One region of the Streptomyces sp. NPDC093097 genome, then DNA from elsewhere that is predicted to be linked to it. Evidence: riboswitches for the same ligand, from Rfam matches in the RefSeq annotation. Region 1 holds a riboswitch; the other holds the start of a gene.
What was found. Region 1 has a riboswitch for S-adenosylmethionine ahead of thrC (threonine synthase). Riboswitches for the same ligand answer to the same signal wherever they lie in the genome.
Positions count from the first base shown of each region.

Region 2: linked by a shared signal. The riboswitch ahead of ACIQE0_RS30200 (aminotransferase class V-fold PLP-dependent enzyme) and the one ahead of thrC (threonine synthase) in region 1 are both predicted to bind S-adenosylmethionine.

Region 1 is NZ_JBIVOW010000002.1:437,032-447,945, reverse strand. It holds gene ACIQE0_RS04900 (ROK family protein) at 1-913, opposite strand, end outside; gene ACIQE0_RS04895 (extracellular solute-binding protein) at 1,281-2,501, shown strand; gene ACIQE0_RS04890 (DUF3263 domain-containing protein) at 2,618-2,872, shown strand; gene otsB (trehalose-phosphatase) at 2,980-3,981, shown strand; gene ACIQE0_RS04880 (hypothetical protein) at 4,041-4,730, opposite strand; gene ACIQE0_RS04875 (cytochrome c oxidase assembly protein) at 4,815-5,840, opposite strand; gene ACIQE0_RS04870 (trehalose-6-phosphate synthase) at 5,997-7,526, opposite strand; gene ACIQE0_RS04865 (glucosyl-3-phosphoglycerate synthase) at 7,576-8,538, opposite strand; SAM riboswitch class I at 8,715-8,870, shown strand; gene thrC (threonine synthase) at 8,889-10,163, shown strand; gene ACIQE0_RS04855 (MoaD/ThiS family protein) at 10,217-10,495, shown strand.
Region 2 is NZ_JBIVOW010000022.1:185-11,098, reverse strand. It holds gene ctaD (cytochrome c oxidase subunit I) at 1-1,277, shown strand, start outside; gene ACIQE0_RS30240 (cytochrome c oxidase subunit 4) at 1,274-1,672, shown strand; gene ACIQE0_RS30235 (Ig-like domain-containing protein) at 1,803-3,080, shown strand; gene ACIQE0_RS30230 (hypothetical protein) at 3,111-3,524, opposite strand; gene ACIQE0_RS30225 (heme-copper oxidase subunit III) at 3,807-4,427, shown strand; gene ACIQE0_RS30220 (c-type cytochrome) at 4,511-5,320, shown strand; gene ACIQE0_RS30215 (Rieske 2Fe-2S domain-containing protein) at 5,317-6,360, shown strand; gene ACIQE0_RS30210 (ubiquinol-cytochrome c reductase cytochrome b subunit) at 6,357-7,994, shown strand; gene trpD (anthranilate phosphoribosyltransferase) at 8,136-9,200, shown strand; SAM riboswitch class IV at 9,288-9,405, shown strand; gene ACIQE0_RS30200 (aminotransferase class V-fold PLP-dependent enzyme) at 9,608-10,914, shown strand, end outside.

The DNA of each region.
Region 1 (10,914 bases):
CGAGAAGATCCCAGGCGAGGAGTCCTGCGCCCAGGCAGCCGGCGGCGTCCCCGAGGGCCGCCGGCACGATCGAGGGGAGGTGCTGGAAGGTGACGCGCGCGCGGACCGCCTCCCGCAGCGGTGCGAACAGCGTCTGGCCGGCCTCCGCGAGCCCGCCGCCGATGATGATCGTCTGCGGGTCGAGCAGGGTGAGCGCGGTGGTCAGGCCGTCGGCGAGCGCGTCGACGGCGCCCTGCCAGACCTCCTGGGCGCGGGCGTCGCCGGACGCCACGGCCTTGGCGCAGTCGGCGGCGCCGGCTTGCGGGTCGCCGCAGGCCGCCGCCCAGTCGCGGCCCACCGCGGCGGCCGAGGCCATCGTCTCCAGGCAGCCGCGCTGTCCGCAGCTGCACGGGTGCCCGCCGGGCCGGACCACGATGTGGCCGATCTCGCCGGCGCTCCCGTGGGCGCCGGCCTCGATGCGGCCGCCGTTCCCGATGGCGCCGGCGATCCCGGTGCCCAGGGGGACGAAGAGGAAGCGGTCGGTGTCCCGGCCGGCGCCGATCCGGCCCTCGGCCAGTCCGCCGGTGCGGACGTCGTGGCCGAGCGCGACCGGCAGCCCGCCGAGCCGCTCGGAGAGCAGGGCCCGCAGCGGGAGGTCGCGCCAGCCGAGGTTGGCGGAGTAGGCGGCGGTGCCGGTGGCCTCGTCGACGATGCCGGGGACCGCGACACCGGCGGCCAGCGCGGTGCTGCCGAACCGCTCCCGGCCGGCGTCGCGCAGGTCGGCGGCGAAGCCGAGGATCGTCTCGACGACCGCCTCGGGGCCGCGCTCGCGCCTGGTGGGGCGCCGCGCCTCGTACAGGAGGGTGTCGTCCGCCCCGGCGAGGGCGGCCTTCATTCCGGTGCCGCCCACATCAAGGGCGATGACGTGTTTCACGGGGGACAGTGTCGCGCGACCTGCCAATAAAGGTCTAGTCCACTCACCGTGCTGATCGCCACGTCGCGGGCGCCGGCCGCCCGCCGCGGCCCGGACGCGCGGGCGGTGGCGGACGCGCGGGCGGCGTTCCGGGACGCCTACCGCAGGCCCCGGTCCGCGCGAGGGGCGGGCCGCCAGGCGAAGCCGAGAGGGGGTGGTGTAGACCTTGTGGGGGGACAGTGGAGAGACTTGCTGTTCCGCGCCGGTCGAGGGCGATCCCCTACGACGGCGGAGGGAAGACCCGCAAGCGCGGAATCACAGGACCAAAGGGGCGGTAACAGCGGTGCGACGGCGGTACGTGAGCCTGGCGGCGGGACTTGCCGCAGCCATGACACTGACTCTCACCGGCTGCGGCAGCAGTTCGGAGGGCAGCGGCGTGACCCTCACGCTCGTCGCGGCGGACTACGGCGACAACAAGGCCAACAGTTCCGAGCACTACTGGGACGCCCTCGTCCGCGCCTTCGAGAAGCGGAACCCCGGCATCAAGGTCGAGGTGAAGGTCTACAACTGGACCCAGGTCGACAAGAAGGTCGAGGAACTCGTCCACGCCGGCAAGGCCCCCGACATGGCGCAGATCGGCGCGTACGCCGACTACGCCGCCAGCGGCAAGCTCTACAGCGCCGACGAACTGCTCTCGATACCGGTCCAGGCCGACTTCACGCCCTCGCTCGCGCAGGCCGGCGAATACCAGCGGGTCCAGTACGGTATGCCCTTCGGGGCCAGCACCCGGCGCCTGTTCTACAACAAGAAGCTGTTCGCCGCGGCCGGTATCACCACCCCGCCGCAGACCTGGGCCGACATCGTCAGCGACGCCACGGCGCTCAAGGCGAAGGGCGTCAAGACGCCCTTCGCGCTGCCGTTCGGCCCCGAGGAGACCCAGGCCGAGACGCTCCAGTGGATGCTCGCCGGCGGCGGCGACTACACCGACAACATCGGCAAGTACAGCATCAGTTCGCCCGAGAACGTCAAGACCTTCGAGTGGCTCCAGAAGGAACTCGTCGGCAAGGGCCTGACCGGCGCCGACCCCGCCAAGGTCAACCGCGAGGACGCCTTCGCCGGCTTCGCCGACGGCGACGTCGGCATGCTCAACGGCCACCCCACCCTCATGAAGCAGGCCGAGGCCAAGGGCGTCGACTACGGCACCGTCGAACTCCCCGGCCCCTACGGCCGGGCCAAGGCCACCATGGGCGTGGCCGACTGGATGATGGCGTTCAAGCAGAACGGCCACCGCAGCCAGGTCGGCACGTTCTTGAACTTCGTCTACAGCGAGCAGAACGTCCTGAAGTTCTCCACGGACTACAACCTGCTGCCGGTCACCACCTCCGCCTCCCACGCGATGCTCGCCGACGACCGGTTCAGCAAGCTGCACGGCTTCCTCAACCAGCTGCCCAACGCGCACTTCTACCCGTCCGACAAGACGTCCTGGCCGCTGGTCTCCAAGACCATCAAGGCCCGGATGGGCATCGCGGTCGGCCCGCGGGGCAACCCCTCCGCGGTTCTCACCGACATCGAGAACACCGCGGACACGGCGGACAACAGCGGGGAGTAGCGGCGAGGCGGCGCGGGGGCGCGGCCGCGCACGGGCCGGTGGGAGCCACCGGGCCCTGTTCAGCTGCGGCGCCGGTGGGCTTATCGTGGGAGCGGGACGACGGAGGGCGGAGTGGGATGAGGGACGGCACCGACCAGCGCATCGCCCGCGGGCTCTCCGCCCGCGACGAGGCGGTGCTCGCCGTCGAGCGCCGTTCATGGACCGGCCCCGGCGCCAAGGAACGCGCCATCCGCGAACAGCTCGGCATCTCCCCGACCCGCTACTACCAGCTCCTCAACGCGCTGCTCGACGACCCCCGCGCACTGGAGCACGACCCGGTGACCGTCAACCGGCTGCGCCGCGTACGGGACGCGCGCCGGGCACGGCGCTGAGCCGGTCCGCCCCCACCGCCCCCGGACGACGGCGCTGTGCGCCGACTCCCCTCCCGATGCGCCCGTACACCCGGCGTGCGCCCGCATCCCGCCGGTAGGGTCGGGCCATGGGCACCCCGAACGCCGCACCACACTCCGAACCGGCGCCGGACCCCACCCCGGCGCCGCCCACCGTCCCGATTCCGGACACCGCAGCCGGCCGCGAGGGCCTCACCGCCCTGCTGGCCCACCCCGAACGTGCCGTCGTCGCCCTCGACTTCGACGGCACGCTCGCCGACATCGTCCCCGACCCGGCCAAGGCCCGCGCCCACCCCGGCGCCCCCCAGGCCCTCGCCCGGCTCGCCCCGCACCTGCGCGCGGTCGCGGTGATCACCGGCCGCCCGGCCGCGGTCGCGGTCCGCCTCGGCGGCTTCGACGGGCTGCCGGGCCTGACCCACCTCGCCGTCCTCGGCCACTACGGCGCCGAGCGCTGGGACGCCGCCACCGGCGCCCTGCACGCGCCCGCCCCGCACCCGGGCATCGCCGCCATACAGGCCGAACTCCCCGGCGTACTGGACCGCTCCGGTGTCTGGCACGGCACCTGGGTCGAGACCGCCATCGAGCGCAAGGGCGGCCGGGCCATCGCCGTGCACACCCGCCGCGCGGCCGATCCGCAGCGCGCCTTCGAGCAGCTGCGGCAACCGCTCACCGAACTCGCCGAACGGCACGGCCTGATCGTCGAACCGGGCCGGCTGGTGCTGGAGCTGCGCCCGCCCGGTATGGACAAGGGCGTCGCGCTCGCCGAGTGGGTCGAGGAGACCGGGGCCGCCGCCGTGCTCTACGCCGGCGACGACCTCGGCGACCTGGCCGCCTTCGGCGCCGTCGAGAAGCTCCGTTCCGACGGGACGGGCGGCGTCCTGGTGTGCAGCGGCAGCAGCGAGGTCACCGAACTCGCCGACCGCGCCGACCTGGTCGTCGACGGCCCGAAGGGCGTGGTGGCGCTGCTCAACGCCCTCGCCGACCGCATCGAGAACTCCCCGGAGCCGCCGGACCGCCCCACGGGGACGGCCGCGACGGAAGGGCCGGAAGGACCGGAAGGGCAGGAAGGACCGGAAGGGCCGGAAGGGTAGGGGGAGCCGGTGCCGGCGGCCCCCGGAGGCCCGTCCGCCCCTCATCCGTCAGAAGCGCCCTAGTCCTCCTTGAGGCCCAGGGAGGACAGCGCCGTCGTCCAGTCGTGCGTGATGGCCTGCTGCGCCTTGGCCAGATCGGTCCTGCCGGAGCAGATGGCGGCCTTGAGCCTGTTCTCCACGCCGTCCTTGGGGTTGTTGGGCCCGGCGCCCGGCTTGTGGCCCGGGGACGGCGGCTCGACCCAGAGGTTGCGCGGGTCGTTGGGGTCGCCGCCCAGCTGGAGGCTGATGAGGTGGTCGTACTCGGCGTCGTGCAGCGGACCGGTGTAGCCGTACGCCTTGGCGTTGGCGGTCTTCTCCCGGTTGGTGATGCTCACCGGCGGCCGGATGTCCTTGGTGTAGCCGCTCCGGCAGATCGTGGTCTTCAGCGTCTGCGGGGTGACCTTGGGGTTGGTCGCCCCGGGCGTGCACTTCGGGTCGGGCAGCGGCTGCTTGTCGGCGGTGTAGCGGACGTGGCAGGTGCCGGGGCCGGGCTGCTGCTGCACCGTGTACGCGGACTGCGGCCCGGGGCCGACGGCTATCGCCCCGGACGGCGCGGACGCGGCGGTGGACGCCGGCCCGGACGCCGATCCGCCGCCCTTGGGGTCGGCACCGTTCTTCGCGGACGAACACCCGGCGACCGTGGTCGCGAGGACGGCGACGGCCGCAACTGCGGCCCACCGGGCGGAAGATGACCGTGTGCTGATTGCCATGGAAGAGGACTACCCCGCGCCGGCCCGCCGCAGCCGCGCAGCAGACGCGCGCGGGAGCACCCGCGGGGCGGACGCCGCCTGGCCCTAGCGCTCCCCCCGGAACCGCGCGCCGACCTCGCCCTGATCGGTCTCCCACCACGGGCGGGTCGTCTCCGGCTGCGGAGCCGCCGCTCCGGGGGCCGCCGCTCCGGGGGCCGCCGCCGCGGCCGCCGGCACCGGTGCGGACACCGCCAGGTCCCGGTCCAACCGGGCGTCCAGCGCCGCCGTCTTGCGCCGCTCGTCGCGGACCCACTCCGCGAACACCGCGATCAGGAACGGCAGTCCGACCAACTCGGCGAGGGTCAGCATCAGCCCGCCGCCGATCATCTGGTCCTGCTGGGGGCTGGGGTCCCACGGCTGGTGCCGGGAGGCGTACCAGCCGCCCGCGATCAGCGTCCCGCTGGTCATCACCACGATCCCGGGCACCGCGTCCACCAGCCCGTCCAGCAGCACCAGCAGCGCCCGCACCGGATGGCTGCACCACGACGGCAGCAGCTCCTCCCGGGTGAGCATCGGCAGCACGAAGAGGCTGCCGACCACCAGCAGTTGGAGATACATCAGCTCGTGCAGCGGACCGTGCCGCAGCGCCGTCGGGAAGTACGGGGTGAAGTAGATGGCCAGCTCCGAGGAGAGCACCAGCACCGTACTGACCAGGGGGAACGTCAGGAAGCGGACGAGCCGGCCGGAGACCGCCGCGCGCAGCCGGCGGGTGCTCGGGTGCTCCTGCGGCAGCGCCCGGAGCGCCAGCGACAGCGGGTCGCCCAGCGCCAGCCCCAGCGGCGCGATCAGGTCCAGCACGATGTTCTGCACCGCCGCCGGCCAGAACAGCTCATGGTCGTAGACCGCCAGCCCCGACATGGTCGCCACCGCGATCGCGCCCAGCCCCAGCCCGGCGAACGCCACCACCCGGGCCACCGGCCAGCGCTCCCCGCGCCGGGCCAGCCGCACCACGCCCCCGGCGTACAGACCGCCCAGGAGGAGGATCAGGACCAGCGCGTACGGATCGAGCTGCCAGGTGCCGATCAGCCGGCCGACGGTCAGCTCCGGCAGACCGGCCGCGGCCGTGTGCACGGCCGTACCCGTGGTCGCGGCCGCCGCAAGAGGGGAAACTGTCACGGCCCACCACGCTAGACCCTGTCCGCGCGCTCCCGGCGGCCGGGCGGCGCCCCGCACGCACTCCCGCGCACCGCGCGACGGCCCCGGTACGTTCCGTACCGGGGCGGCCGGTCACTCGCCCAGCGCCCGCAGCTGCTCCAGGAACCACTGCGCGGGCGGCAGCGCGGTCGCCGCCGCGGCCAGCCGGGCGCAGCGCGCGGCCCGCTCCGGCGCCGGCATCGTCAGCGCCTCGTGCAGCGCCTCGGCGGTCTGCGCCACGTCGTACGGATTGACCGTGAGCGCGTCCTCGCCCAGTTCCTCCCAGGCGCCGGCCTCCCGGGAGAGGACCAGGGCGCACCCGGCGTCGGAGACCACCGGCACCTCCTTCGCGACCAGGTTCATCCCGTCCCGGATCGGGTTGACCAGGGCCACGTCCGCCAGCCGGTAGGCCGCCAGCGACCGCGCGAAGTCGTCCCGCACGTGCAGCACGACCGGCTGCCAGGTGGCCGTCCCGTATTCCGCGTTGATCTCCTCGGCGAGCGCGCCGACCTGTGCGGTGTACTCGCGGTAGACGGCCAGGTCCTGCCGCGAGGGGTAGGCGAACGCGAGGTGCACCACCCGCTCCCGCCACTCCGGCCGGTCCGCCAGCAGCCGCCGGAAGGCCAGCAGTCCGCGCACGATGTTCTTGGACAGCTCCGTCCGGTCCACCCGGACGATCGTCTTCCGGTCGGCTCCGCCGATCTGCTCGCGCAGCGCCGCCATCCGCTCCTCGACGTCCGGCCGCCGCGACCGCTCCCGCAGGAACTCCGCGTCGGCGCCGAGCCCGTGGACCCCGATCCGGGTCCGGTGCGCCTTCCCCTCCGGCGGCATCGCGACCACGCTCGGCGTCTCGTGCCGCGGCCAGTGCACGGTGCAGTCCGGTCCCAGCGCCCGCTCGCAGCAGGCGGCGAACGCCCGCGCCCACCGCTCGGTCAGGAAGTTGGCGCGGTCGGCGCCGAGGATGCCGAGCACCACCTGCCGCTGGATGTCGTCGGGCAGCATCGCGAAGTACTCCGGCGGCGCCCACGGGGTGTGCGAGAAGTGCGCGATCCGGACGTCCGGCCGCACCGCGCGCAGCATCCCCGGCACCAGCGTCAGGTGGTAGTCCTGCACCAGCACCGCGGCCCCGGGGCCCGCACAGTCCGCGAGCGCGCCGGCGAACGCCGCGTTGTACGCCTCGTACGCCGCCCACTGGCCGCGGAAGTCCGCGTCGAACGCCGGCTCCAGCGGCGTCTGGTACAGCATGTGGTGGACGAACCACAGCACGGAGTTGGCGACGCCGTTGTAGGCCGCGGCGTGCACCTCCGCCGGGATGTCCAGCATCCGGACGTGCTGTCCACCGGTGTCCGCGGTGTCCAGCAGCCCGCCGGTCCGCCGCACCGCCTCGCGGTCCCCGTCGCCCAGCGCCGCGCACACCCACACCGCGTCGGCCCGGCGCCCCTCATCGAGGTGCTCGCCGCCGCGCGGTGGCTGCCCGATCGCCGAGAGCCCCGAGACAAGCCCCCCGCCGCCCCGCTTGGCGGTCAGCGCACCGTCCTCTCCCAGGGTGTACGAGACGGGCCCGCGGTTGGACGCGACGAGAACCTCGGCACCTTGCTGGACCGCACTGCGCTCGGAGACCATGTCGCGACATTAACCCGCCGGGGATCCGCGCAAACGTACGGAACATCCCTCAGGCCGCCCGCCGTTCCGCGTATTCGGGTATTCCGGCCATCGGCGGCCGCTCCTCGGTGTCCACCGGGGTCGTCCGCGGTACGAAGCCGTCCTCGCCGCGCTCGAACTGGGTGAGCCGGGGACGGACCAAGTGGCCGCGGGCCAGCCGGAGTTGGGCGGTGCGGTAGATGGCGGCGGCCATCCGGCCGAGCGCCTGGCCGCCCTGGTGGCGGTGCTTGCGCACGCCCACGTCCACCTGGGCCAGCGCGTCCAGCCCGACGGTGTGCAGGGCGTCCACCAGCAGCCCCAGCTCCACCCCGTAGCCCACCGGGAACGGCAGCCGCTCCAGCAGCGAGCGCCGCGCCGCGTACTCCCCGCCCAGCGGCTGCACGAACCCGGCCAGCTGCGGCCAGTGGAGGTTGAGCAGCGGCCGGGCGACCAGCTCGGTCACCCGCCCGCCCTGGCCGGCCGCGGACCGCCCCGCCGCGGTCTCCAGCGGCCGGTCGTACATCGCCTTGACGAACTGGACCTCCGGGTCGGTCAGCAGCGGCCCGACGATCCCCGAGACGAAGCCGGCGGAGAACTCCCGCAGATCGGCGTCGACGAAGCAGACGATGTCGCCGCTGGTCACCAGCAGCGAACGCCAGAGCACCTCGCCCTTGCCGGGCAGCGCCGGGATCCGGGGCAGCACGCTGTCCCGGTGCACGACCCGGGCGCCGGCCGCGGCGGCGACCTCGGAGGTGCGGTCGGTGGAGCCCGAGTCCAGCACCACCAGCTCGTCGACCAGCGGCACCTCCCCGGTCATCAGCTCGGCGCGGATCGCGGCGACGATGGCGCCGACCGTCGCCTCCTCGTCGAGCGCGGGCAGCACCACGCTGACCGTCTGGCCGCTCTGGCGTTTGGCCTCCACCAGCCGCTCCAGCGGGCGGTCCGCGGCGGACCAGGAGCGGCGGGCCAGCCAGCGCTCCACTTCTTCCAGCACGTCTACAACTCTCCTTGGTGGGCCCCGGGCCGGGGTCCGTTCGTGTGATCCATCTCGCGGACCGGACGACTATCTCAACGGACAGTGCCTTCCGTTACAGTCTTGAACAACGCGGAGGCCCGTCGCATGTCGGGGTCGCCGCGCGACAAACGCCTGGGCTCGTCCCAGTGCCATACCGCTCATCCAGAGGGGCAGAGGGATACGGCCCGTTGAAGCCCCGGCAACCCTCCAGTCGGTCTCCGCCGCACGAGCACAGTGCGTGCGCGAGGCTCCCGGCTAGGGAAGGTGCCAAATCCGTCTCACGGCGAGATGCGTCGTGAGGAAGATGAGGAGAAAGGGCCTCGCCTCCCATGGCTGTGCAAGCAACGGAACCCACCGCTGTCGCTCTCGGACCCGCCGTCGCACTCTCCTGCCGCGAATGCGGGCAGCGCTTCCCGCTCGGCCCGATCTTCGCGTGCCAGGAGTGTTTCGGACCGCTCGAAGTGGCCTACGACCTGCCGACCGGTGACCCCGAGGACCTGAAGAAGCGGATCGAGGCCGGTCCCCCCAACATCTGGCGCTATGCGCCGCTGCTGCCCGTCCCCGCCGACGTGGCCGACAAGCCCAACCTCAACCCCGGACTCACCAAGCTCGTCAAGGCCGACCGGCTCGCCGCCGAGCTGGGCGTCACCGGCGGCCTGTACGTCAAGGACGACTCCGGCAACCCCACCCACTCCTTCAAGGACCGGGTCGTCGCGATCGCCGTCGAGGCCGCCCGCGCCTTCGGCTTCACCACCCTCTCCTGCTCCTCGACCGGCAACCTCGCCGGCGCGGTCGGCGCCGCGGCGCGCCGCGCGGGCCTGAAGTCCTGCGTCTTCATCCCGCACGACCTGGAGCCCGGCAAGGTCGTGATGGCCGCGGTCTACGGCGGCGACCTGGTCGCCATCGAGGGCAACTACGACGACGTCAACCGCTTCTGCTCCGAGCTCATCGGCGACCCGCTGGGCGAGGGCTGGGGCTTCGTCAACGTCAACCTCCGCCCCTACTACGGCGAGGGCTCCAAGACGCTGGCGTACGAGATCTGCGAGCAGTTGGGCTGGCGGCTGCCGGACCAGCTGGTCATCCCGATCGCCTCCGGCTCCCAGCTCACCAAGATCGACAAGGGGCTGAAGGAGCTGATCGCCCTCGGTCTGGTCGAGGACCGGCCGTACCGGATCTTCGGCGCCCAGGCCGAGGGCTGCTCGCCGGTCTCCGCGGCCTTCAAGGCCGGGCACGATGTCGTCAAACCGCAGAAGCCGCAGACCATCGCCAAGTCGCTGGCGATCGGCAACCCGGCCGACGGCCCGTATGTGCTCGACATCGCGCGGCGCACCGGCGGCGCGGTCGAGGACGTCACCGATCCGCAGATCGTGGACGCCATCAAGCTGCTGGCCCGTACGGAGGGCATCTTCGCGGAGACCGCGGGCGGGGTGACCGTCGGCGTGACCAGGAAGCTGATCGAGAACGGCGTCCTGGACCCGTCGTTGACCACGGTGGTGCTGAACACCGGCGACGGCCTGAAGACCCTCGACGCCGTCGCCTCCGGGCCCACCGCCACCATCCGGCCGGACCTGGACGCGTTCCGCGCGTCCGGCCTGGCGGGTTGAGCCGGTCCCTGCCCCTGCCGACCCCCATCCCCGTAGCCCCTGGAGGCAGCAACATGAGCGTCACGGTCCGCATCCCCACCATCCTGCGCACGTACACCGGCGGCAAGGCCGAGGTCCCGGCCGAGGGCACGAACCTCTCCGAGGTGATCGCCGACCTGGAGAGGAACCACCAGGGCATCGCCGCCCGGGTGCTCGACGACGCCGGCAAGCTCCGCCGCTTCGTCAACGTCTACGTCAACGACGACGACGTCCGCTTCGAGCAGGGCCTGGAGACCCCGACGCCTTCGGGTGCGGGCGTCTCGATCATCCCGGCGGTGGCCGGAGGCTGCTGAATGCGCGCCCGCCCGGTGTGGAGTGCGCGGATCGAATTTGCGCCAACTCTGCCGGGGTGGTGACCGGAAATTGCCCCGCCCGTATGAAACGGACGGGGCAATTCCGTGTTGTGAAAGGCGATACCATTGGGGTGATCCCCCTCCGTTTATCTCTGCGTACATGCCGAACGCATATGAGAGCGGGGCGACTTGTGCGCAAGTTGTGTGCGCGGTTTGCCGTTTGTGTGGCTTATTCCCGGCCCGACTTGCCCTGGAATAACGGCATTTGAGCGTATGCGGCCGTTTCTTCGCCGCCAGAATTCTCGTCCGATTGACCTGTTGCGCTGGGCATCGGTCCAGATACATTCAGCGGCGGTCGACGCGTTCCGGCGCACACCCCGCGGACCATTTCCGGGGGGTGAGGTCTGACCCGGGTCCGC
Region 2 (10,914 bases), on a different contig from region 1:
GCTGGTTCGCCTACTCGCCGCTCTCGGACGCGGTGCGTTCGCCGGGCGTCGGCGCCGACATGTGGATCATGGGTCTGGCCTTCTCCGGCTTCGGCACGATCCTCGGTTCGGTCAACTTCATCACCACCATCATCTGCATGCGCGCCCCCGGCATGACGATGTTCCGGATGCCGATCTTCACCTGGAACGTGCTGCTGACCGGTGTGCTGGTCCTGCTCGCCTTCCCGGTGCTGGCGGCCGCGCTCTTCGCCCTGGAGGCGGACCGCAAGTTCGGAGCCCATGTCTTCGACGCGGCAAATGGCGGTGCATTGCTCTGGCAGCACCTCTTCTGGTTCTTCGGCCATCCAGAGGTGTACATCATCGCCCTGCCGTTCTTCGGCATCATTTCCGAGGTCATTCCGGTCTTCTCCCGGAAGCCGATGTTCGGTTACATCGGTCTGATCGCCGCGACGATTTCCATCGCCGGCCTTTCGGTGACGGTCTGGGCGCACCACATGTACGTGACGGGCGGGGTACTGCTCCCGTTCTTCTCCTTCATGACGTTCCTGATCGCCGTTCCGACCGGTGTGAAGTTCTTCAACTGGATCGGCACGATGTGGAAGGGCTCGCTGTCCTTCGAGACGCCGATGCTCTGGGCGATCGGCTTCCTGATCACCTTCACCTTCGGTGGTCTGACCGGCGTCATCCTGGCGTCGCCGCCGATGGACTTCCACATCTCCGACTCGTACTTCGTGGTGGCCCACTTCCACTACGTCGTCTTCGGCACGGTCGTCTTCGCGATGTTCGCCGGATTCCACTTCTGGTGGCCGAAGTTCACCGGCAAGATGCTCGACGAGCGGCTCGGCAAGATCACCTTCTGGACGCTGTTCGTCGGCTTCCACGGCACGTTCCTGGTCCAGCACTGGCTGGGCGCCGAGGGCATGCCCCGCCGCTACGCGGACTACCTGGCCGCCGACGGTTTCACCACGCTGAACACCATCTCGACGATCGCCTCGTTCGTGCTCGGCCTGTCGATCCTGCCGTTCTTCTACAACATCTGGAAGACCGCCAAGTACGGCAAGAAGGTCGAGGTGGACGACCCGTGGGGCTACGGCCGTTCGCTGGAGTGGGCGACCTCCTGCCCGCCGCCGCGGCACAACTTCCTCACCCTGCCGCGTATTCGCTCCGAATCCCCGGCGTTCGATCTGCACCACCCCGAGATCGCGGCGCTGGACGCGCTGCACAACGGTCACGAGGGTGACAAGGCGCTGGCCGGCGGCAAGGAGGCGGGCAAGTGAAGATCCAGGGCAAGATGTTCATCTGGCTGAGCGTCTTCATCCTCGCCATGGCGGTCGTCTATGGCGTGTGGTCGAAGGAGCCGGCCGGTACCACGGCGCTCTTCCTGGCCTTCGGCCTGTGCATCATGGTCGGCTACTACCTGGCCTTCACGGCCCGGCGGGTCGACGCGGGCGCACAGGACAACGAGAACGCCGAGGTCGCCGACGACGCCGGTGAGCTGGGCTTCTTCAGCCCGCACAGCTGGCAGCCGCTCTCCCTGGCCGTCGGTGGCGCGCTCGCCTTCATGAGCGTCTGCTTCGGCTTCTGGCTGCTGTACTTCTCCCTGCCGGTGATCCTCGTGGGTCTCTTCGGCTGGGTCTTCGAGTACTACCACGGTGAGAACCGCACCCAGTAGTACGCACCAGGCGAGAACCGCGGCCGACGCGCCGCAGGGTCGGGCCCGGACACCCCAACAGGTGTCCGGGCCCGACCCGTTTGCAGTCCTCCAGCGCGCCGCCGAAGGGGATACTTCGTACGTTTGGGGCATGAGTCACAGACCTCGAACCCGGACGGTGCTGAGCTGCGGCCTCCTGCTCGTGCCCCTCGCGGTGAGCACCACCGCGTGCGGGGGCTCGGCGTCGGAACCCCTCTCGGCCAATCCCTACGACGCGTCCGACCAGATATCGGCGAACACCCCGACGGACGGCAGGCAGAAGGCCGACCCCGACAAGCCGCTTGAGGTCTCCCTCAAGGGCCATGACTCCCGGATCACGGATGTGACCGCCACCGACACCACCGGCCGCTACGTGCGCGGTGAACTGAGCGCCGACGGCAGGCACTGGCGCACCACCGTGCCGCTGGCCGCCGGCAGCCGCTACACGGTGCAGGTCAGCACCGAGCAGGAGGACGGCACCCCGGGCCGCAAGACCCTGGTGGTCAACACCAAGGACGTCGCCGGCCAGCTGACGGTCAAGTTCGGCCCGGAGAGCGGGGAGTACGGCGTCGGCCAGCCGGTCACCGCCGAGCTCAGCCAGCCGATCACCGACCCCAAGGCCCGGGCCGTCGTCGAGAGCGCCCTGAAGGTCGACTCCTCGCCCCGTGTGGAGGGTTCCTGGCACTGGGTGGACGCCAAGAAGCTGCACTTCCGCCCCAGGGACTACTGGCCCGCCCACGCCACCATCGCCGTCCACAGCAACCTTGGCGGACTGAAGATCGCCAAAGGGGTCTACGGCGGCACCGCCAAGCCGATCCGGCTCACCACCGGCGACCGGATCGAGGCCGTCACCGACGCCGCCGCGCACGTGATGACGGTGCTGCGCAACGGCAGGGCCATCAACAGCATCCCGGTCACCACTGGCAAACCGGGCTTCTCCACCCGCAACGGCGTCAAGGTCGTGCTCGGCAAGGAGAGCTTCGTGCGGATGCGCAGCTCCACCGTCGGCATCGCCGACGGCAGTTCGGACGCCTACGACCTGCCGGTCCACTGGGCCACCCGGGTGACCTGGAGCGGCGAGTACGTGCACGCCGCCCCCTGGTCGGTCGGCTCCCAGGGCGCCGCCAACGTCAGCCACGGCTGCACCGGCATGTCCACCGGCAACGCCGAATGGTTCTTCAACACCGTGCGGGTCGGCGACGTCGTCAAGGTCGTCAACAGCGGCGGCGACACCATGACGCCGTTCGACAACGGCTACGGCGACTGGAACATGCCGTGGAAGGACTGGCGGGCCGGCAGCGCGCTCAGGAACAAGGCCGCCACGACCACAGGCGCGGCCGAGCGCGGGCAGAACCCCGCCGCGGACGCCCGGCTGCGCCCACAGGTCTGAGGGCCGCTCAGCGACCGCTCAGGGCCCGTCTCAGGCCGGCACCACGTCCTGGGCGAGCCGCCGCCGACGCAGCAGCCCGGCCAGCGCCTCGGCGAACGCCACCGGGTCCAGCGGATGGGTCACCGCGGCGTCCGCGCGGCTCCAGGTGGCCAGCCAGGCGTCCTGCGGGCGGCCGATCAGCAGCAGCACCGGCGGGCACCGGAAGACCTCGTCCTTGATCTGCCGGCAGACGCCCATGCCGCCCGCCGGCGCGGTCTCGCCGTCCAGCACGCAGACGTCGACGCCGCCCTGCTCCAGGGCTTCCAGGACGGCCGGGGCGGTCGCGCACTCCAGGATCTCGATCTGCGGGGCGTCGGGGGCCGGGCGCCGTCCGACCGCCAGTCGGACCTGCTCGCGGGTGTTGGCGTTGTCGCTGTAGACCAGCACCGTGGCAGTCGCCTGCATCGTTCCTCCACCTTTGTCGCGGACGTTCGTAGCGGTACGGCTCCTGATCAAACCGTTGCGCGATGCTACTCCCGGAGGGGCCCTCGGCAGGAGAGGCCGTACGGCCCCGGCAGGCGGCCGACGGCCCGTCAGAAGCGGCTTTCCCGGGGCCCGTGAGGGGAGCGGCGGCGCATGCTTCCCCCCTTCGAGCGACCGCCGGGACGCCGGGAACGAGCAGGCCATATGGCCTTGACACACCGAACGGCACCCCCCGGAGTGAGGGCGGGATAAGCGACCGACATAATGTCGGTCGTGGCGACAGCAACGACAGTAGAAACCGGGCACGCGCACCCGTCGGTCAATCGGCCGAACCTCACCAGCGTCGGAACCATCATCTGGCTGAGTTCCGAGCTGATGTTCTTCGCGGCCCTCTTCGCGATGTACTTCACCCTTCGGTCCGTGACGGGGGAGGCGTATTGGAAGCATTCCGCCGATGCGCTGAATCTCCCGTTCTCCGCGACCAACACCACGATCCTGGTGCTCAGCTCACTCACGTGCCAGCTCGGCGTTTTCGCCGCCGAGCGCGGCGACGTGAAGAAGCTGCGGACCTGGTTCGTGATCACCTTCATCATGGGTGCCATCTTCATCGGCGGTCAGGTATTCGAGTACACGGATCTGGTCAAGCACGAGGGCCTCTCGCTCTCGTCCGGTCCGTACGGCTCGGTGTTCTACCTGACCACCGGTTTCCACGGACTGCACGTGACAGGCGGTCTGATCGCCTTCCTGCTGGTCCTGGGCAGGACGTACGCGGCCAAGAGGTTCACCCACACGCAGGCCACCGCGGCCATCGTCGTGTCCTACTACTGGCACTTCGTCGATGTCGTCTGGATCGGCCTCTTCGCCACGATCTACCTGATTCGGTAACGGGTCCGACCGGACTCGCATATCGGACAGATACAGACACAGCCAAAGCATCGACGCAGAAGATCCTGACACCGGGGTAATCCGTGAAAAAGCTCTCCGCACGACGGCGCCATCCGCTGGCGGCGCTCGTCGTCCTACTCTTCGCGCTGGCGGTCACTGGGGGGCTGTACGCCGCGTTCGCGCCGGCGGACAAGGCTCAAGCCGATGACACCGCCCAGTCTCTTGCCATCAAGGAGGGCAAGAAGATCTTCGCCGTGGGCTGCGCAAGCTGCCACGGCACCGGCGGTCAGGGCACCTCCGACGGCCCGAGCCTGGTCGGCGTGGGCGCTGCCGCCGTCGACTTCCAGGTGGGCACCGGCCGTATGCCGGCCCAGCAGCCCGGCGCCCAGGTGCCGCGGAAGCGGAACATCTACACCAACGCCCAGATCGACCAGCTCGCGGCCTACGTCGCGTCGCTGGGCCCGGGCCCGTCCGTGCCCGACAAGTCGCAGTACAGCGCCGAGGGTGCCGACATCGCCAAGGGTGGCGAGCTGTTCCGCACCAACTGCGCGCAGTGCCACAACTTCACCGGTAAGGGCGGCGCCCTCACCAACGGCAAGTTCGCACCGACGCTGGAGGGCGTGGCCCCGAAGCACATCTACGAGGCCATGCAGACCGGCCCGCAGAACATGCCCTCCTTCGGTGACGGCAGCCTGAGCTCGCAGAACAAGAAGGACATCGTCGCGTACCTCGGCGCCGTCAACGGCGACAAGACCGCGACCCCGGGCGGCATGGAACTCGGTGGTCTGGGCCCGGTGACCGAAGGCCTCTTCGGCTACATCTTCGGTCTGGGTGCGTGTGTCGCGGTCGCCATCTGGGTCGCAGCCCGGACTACGAAGGCCAAGAAGTCATGAGTGAGACAGAAGAAAACCTTCCCAGTGAGCGGGAGACGGCTCACGAGGGCGCGGTAGGGAAGGCGGACAACCCCTTCGCCGACCCCGGGCTGCCGCCCCACGAGCACCGCATGCAGGACATCGACGAGCGGGCCGCCAAGCGCTCCGAGCGCACCGTCGCCCTCCTCTTCCTGGTGTCCATGATCGCCACCGTCGCGTTCATCGCGTCGTACGTGGCCATCCCGATCGACAAGATCGTCTACATCTTCCCGCTCGGGCACATCAGCGGGCTGAACTTCGCGCTCGGCCTGACGCTGGGCGTGGCGCTCTTCTGCATCGGCGCCGGCGCGGTCCACTGGGCCCGCACGCTGATGTCGGACGAGGAGGTCGCCGACGAGCGGCACCCGATCGAGGCCACCCCCGACGTCAAGGCCAAGGTCCTGGCGGACTTCGCCCAGGGCGCCAAGGAGTCGCAGTTCGGTCGGCGCAAGCTGATCCGCAACACGATGTTCGGCGCGCTGGCACTGGTGCCGCTCTCCGGCGTCGTGCTGCTGCGCGACCTCGGTCCGCTGCCCGAGAAGAAGCTGCGCACCACCGGCTGGAAGAAGGGCATCCGCCTGGTCAACCAGTCGACCAACCTCCCGCTGCGTCCCGAGGACATCGCGGTCGGCTCCCTCACCTTCGCCAAGCCCGAGGGCCTGGAGGAGACCGACGAGGACTTCGGCAACAAGATCGCCAAGGACGCCCTGATGCTCGTGCGGATCCAGCCGCAGAACATCAAGGACAAGCAGGAACTCGCCTGGTCGCACGAGGGCATCGTGGCGTACTCGAAGATCTGCACCCACGTGGGTTGCCCGATCAGCCTGTACGAGCAGCAGACCCACCACGTGCTCTGCCCGTGCCACCAGTCGACCTTCGACCTCTCTGACGGTGGTCGCGTGATCTTCGGCCCGGCCGGTCACGCCCTGCCGCAGCTGCACATCACGGTGAAGGACGGCTATCTCGAAGCCGTAAGCGACTTCGCGGAGCCCGTCGGCCCGAGCTTCTGGGAGCGCGGATGAGTAACGAGACAACCGCGACCACCACGCGCCGTGGCCAGGCACCACGGGGCGAGCGGATCGCCGACTGGGCCGACGGCCGGCTGGGCATCTACAGCCTCGCCAAGGCCAACATGCGCAAGATCTTCCCGGACCACTGGTCCTTCATGCTGGGTGAGGTCGCGCTCTACAGCTTCGTCATCATCATCCTGACCGGTGTCTACCTGACGCTGTTCTTCCACCCGAGCATGGCCGAGGTGACCTATCACGGGTCCTACGTGCCGATGCACGGGATCAGGATGACCCAGGCCTTCGAGTCGACGCTGAACATCAGCTTCGACGTGCGCGGTGGTCTGCTGATCCGGCAGATCCACCACTGGGCCGCGCTGGTCTTCCTGGCCGCGATGATGGTCCACATGATGCGGGTGTTCTTCACCGGTGCGTTCCGCAAGCCGCGTGAGGTCAACTGGGTCTTCGGCTTCCTGCTGTTCGTCCTGGGCATGTTCACCGGCTTCACCGGTTACTCGCTCCCCGACGACCTGCTCTCCGGTACGGGTGTCCGCTTCATCGAGGGCGTCATCCTGGCGATCCCGCTGGTCGGCTCGTACCTGCAGATGTTCATCTTCGGTGGCGAGTTCCCGGGGCACGACATCATCCCGCGGTTCTTCACCGTCCACGTGCTGCTGCTGCCGGGCATCATGCTCGGTCTGCTGGTGGCGCACCTGATCCTGGTCTTCTACCACAAGCACACGCAGTTCCCGGGTGCCGGCAAGACCAACAACAACGTGGTCGGCATGCCGCTGCTGCCGGTCTACATGGCCAAGGCCGGAGGCTTCTTCTTCCTGGTCTTCGGTGTGATCTCGGTGATCGCCGCGGTCGCCAGCATCAACCCCGTGTGGGCCATCGGCCCGTACCGGCCGGACCAGGTGTCCACCGGTGCCCAGCCTGACTGGTACATGGGCTTCGCCGAGGGCCTGGTGCGTGTCATGCCGGGCTGGGAGTGGGACTTCTGGGGCCACACCATCAACTTCGGTGTGCTGATCCCGATCGTGATCTTCCCGCTGGTCCTGGTCGCCATCGCGGTCTACCCGTTCATCGAGTCCTGGGTCCGCGGCGACAAGCGCGAGCACCACATCCTGGACCGCCCGCGCAACGTCCCCACCCGCACCGGCTTCGGTGTGGCCTGGCTCGTCGCGTACTTCGTGATGCTGATCGGTGGCGGCAACGACCTGTGGGCGACGCACTTCCACCTGTCGATCAACGCGATCACCTGGTTCGTCCGTATCGCGTTCTTCGTCGGGCCGGTGGTGGCCTTCATCGTCACCAAGCGGATCTGCATGGGTCTCCAGCGCCGCGACAGGGACAAGGTGCTGCACGGACGCGAGTCCGGCATCATCAAGCGCCTGCCGCACGGTGAGTTCATCGAGGTCCACGAGCCGCTCAACCAGGAGCAGCTGCACGTTCTCACCCAGCACGAGCAGCCCGAGGCGCTCGAGCTCGGTCCTGAGGTCGACGAGAACGGCGTCCGGCGCAAGGTCACGCGCTCGCAGAAGCTGCGCGCCAAGCTCTCCAAGGGCTACTACGGCGAGGACAACGTCATCCCGAAGGCGACCGTCGAGGAGTACAAGGAGATCACCAGCGGCCACGGCCACCACTGATCCCCGCGGGCGCGCATGCGCGCACCGCTGGTAGTACGCCACCCAGAGGGCCTCGTCCATTCCTGTGGACGGGGCCCTTCGGCATGCCCGGAGGTCGATAGGGTGACGGCACAGGCAAGAGACGATCCAGGAGCGTGGACCATGAACGTTGTGACCCCGACAGGCGGCGTCAGCGTGGCGGACCGTTCCTGGCCGGCCGTGCTGAACGCCCTCCTCGACGGCCGGAACCTCACCGCGGACGACACCGCCTGGGTCATGGACCGGATCATGCGCGGTGAGGCCACCGACGCACAGATCGCCGGCTTCGCGGTGGCGCTGCGCGCCAAGGGCGAGACGGTCGCGGAGATCTCCGGTCTGGTGCGGACGATGTACGCGCACGCCAGCCTGATCGACGTGCCGGGGCCCAGCGTCGACATCGTCGGCACCGGCGGCGACGGGGCGAAGACCGTCAACATCTCCACCATGTCGGCGATCGTGGTCGCCGGCACCGGCGCCAAGGTCGTCAAGCACGGCAGCCGGGCCGCGTCCTCGGCCAGCGGCGCCTCCGACGTCCTGGAGAAGCTTGGCGTCAATCTGGACCTGTCCCCGCGCCGGGTCGTGGAGGTCGCCGAAGAGGCCGGGATCACGTTCTGCTTCGCGGCCAAGTTCCACCCCGCGCTGCGCCATGTCGCCGCCGCCCGCGGCCAGCTGGGCATCCGCACGACCTTCAACGTGCTCGGCCCGCTGACCAACCCCGCCCGGGTCAAGGCCCAGGCCACCGGGGTCGCGGACGCCAAGATGGCGCCGATCATCGCCGGGGTGCTCGCCGAGCGCGGCTCCTCGGCGCTGGTCTTCCGCGGCGACGACGGGCTGGACGAGCTGACCACCACCGCCACCTCCCGGGTGTGGATCGTGCGCGACGGCACGGTCGTCGAGGAGCCCTTCGACCCGCGGGACGTCGGCATCGGCCTGGTGCCGGTGTCGGCGCTGCGCGGCGCGGACGCGTCGTACAACGCGGAGGTGGCCCGGCGGCTGCTGGACGGCGAGACCGGCCCGGTGCGGGAGGCGGTGCTGCTGAACGCGGCGGCCGCGCTGGCCGCGCTGGAGCCGTCCGACGCCCCGCTGACCGAGCGGATCCGGGACGGTCTGGACCGGGCGGCCGAGTCCATCGACTCCGGGGCGGCCAAGCGGGTCCTGGAGCACTGGGCGGCGGCCAGCAACGCCTGACGGCAGGCGGAGACGGCGCGCAGGCCCCGGTCCCGGAATACGGACCAGGGCTTGCGCGCCGATGATCGTGTGGCATGATTCAGCCCAGGTCACGAGTGACAGCGACACAGGCCCCGGCCCGCTGTCCGGCAACCCTCCTTCCGTGGCGGGGTGCCCCGGGTGATGACCAGGTCGCAGGCAGCGAGGTCTGCGGCAAGCGCGGATCCCTCGCCAGGGATCCTGGTCCTCGAGGGAGTCCTTCCGTGATGCAGCGAATGCGCTAGGGCCCGCCGGCCCCCTTCCCGCGCTTTTTCCTCTCCTTCACGCTGCGGTGATGCCGCGCCCGACGGTGGCGCCTCCGTACCCTGGTGCGCCCACGCGGGCGCTTCCACCGCAGCGAACTCGCTCACCTCTCACGGGAGTTCGCCATGTCTGTCGACACCGCTGCCACCGACCGTTCCGTTTGTGCCCCGCTGCCCGTTCTGGGGTGTGAGGTCGCCGTCCCGTTGGCCTCCGGCGGCGAGGCCGTCTACGCCGCGCTGGACTACGCCGCCAGCGCCCCGGCGCTCCAGCGGGTCTGGGACGACGTCGCCGCCTACGCGCCGTACTACGGCAGCGTGCACCGCGGCGCCGGGTACCTCTCGCAGCTCTCCACTGACCTCTTCGAGAACAGCCGCGCGACGGTCGCCGACTTCCTCGGCTGCCGCCCCGACGACCAGGTGGTCTTCACCCGCTCCACCACCGACTCGCTGAACCTGCTGGCCGCCGCGCTGCCCGAGGGTGCCCGGGTGTTCGTCTTCGAGACCGAGCACCACGCCGCGCTGCTGCCCTGGGAGCGCCGCGCGGACCTGGCCGTGACCTACCTCGACGCGCCGCGCACTCCCCGACAGGCGGTGGACATCCTGGAGAAGGCGCTGGCGGACCGCGAGCCGTACCGCGCGGCGCTGGTCTGCGTCACCGGGGCGTCGAACGTCACCGGTGAGCTGTGGCCGGTACGGGAGTTGGCGGCCGCCGCGCATGCCCACGGCGCCCGGATCGTGCTGGACGCGGCCCAACTCGCCCCGCACCGCCCGGTGGACCTCGCCGGGCTCGACGTCGACTGGGTCGCGTTCTCCGGCCACAAGCTGTACGCGCCGTTCGGCGCGGGGGTGTTGGCCGGCCGCGCCGACTGGCTCCGGGAGGCCGCGCCGTACCTGGCCGGCGGCGGTGCCAGCCGCACGGTGGCCCGGCGCGCCGATGGCGGGCTGGACGTCGAGTGGCACACCTCCGCCGCCCGGCACGAGGCCGGTTCCCCCAACGTCATCGGCGCCTACGCCATCGCCTCCGCCTGCCGGGCGCTCACCGAGGCCGGTTTCGACGCCCTGGCCGCCCGCGAACAGGAGCTGATCACCGCGGTCCGGGAGGGCCTGGCCGACGTCCCCGAGGTCCGCTTCCTCTCCCTCTTCGGCGACGATGCGCCGCGCGTCGGCGTCCTCTCCTTCGTCGTCGAGGGCCGGAACAGCGCGGACTTCGCGGCCGCGCTCTCCGCGGAGTACGGCATCGGCGTCCGCGACGGCCTGTTCTGCGCGCACCCGTTGGTCCGGACCCTGCTCGGCAGTGATCCGCGGCACCCGGGGGAGTGCGGGGCGCCTGCGGCGGCTCCCGGGGCGACCCCCGGGGCGACCTCCGGGGCGGCCCCCGAGGAGCGCTCGCTGGCCGCGATCCGGGTCAGCTTCGGGGTGGGCACCCCCGATGA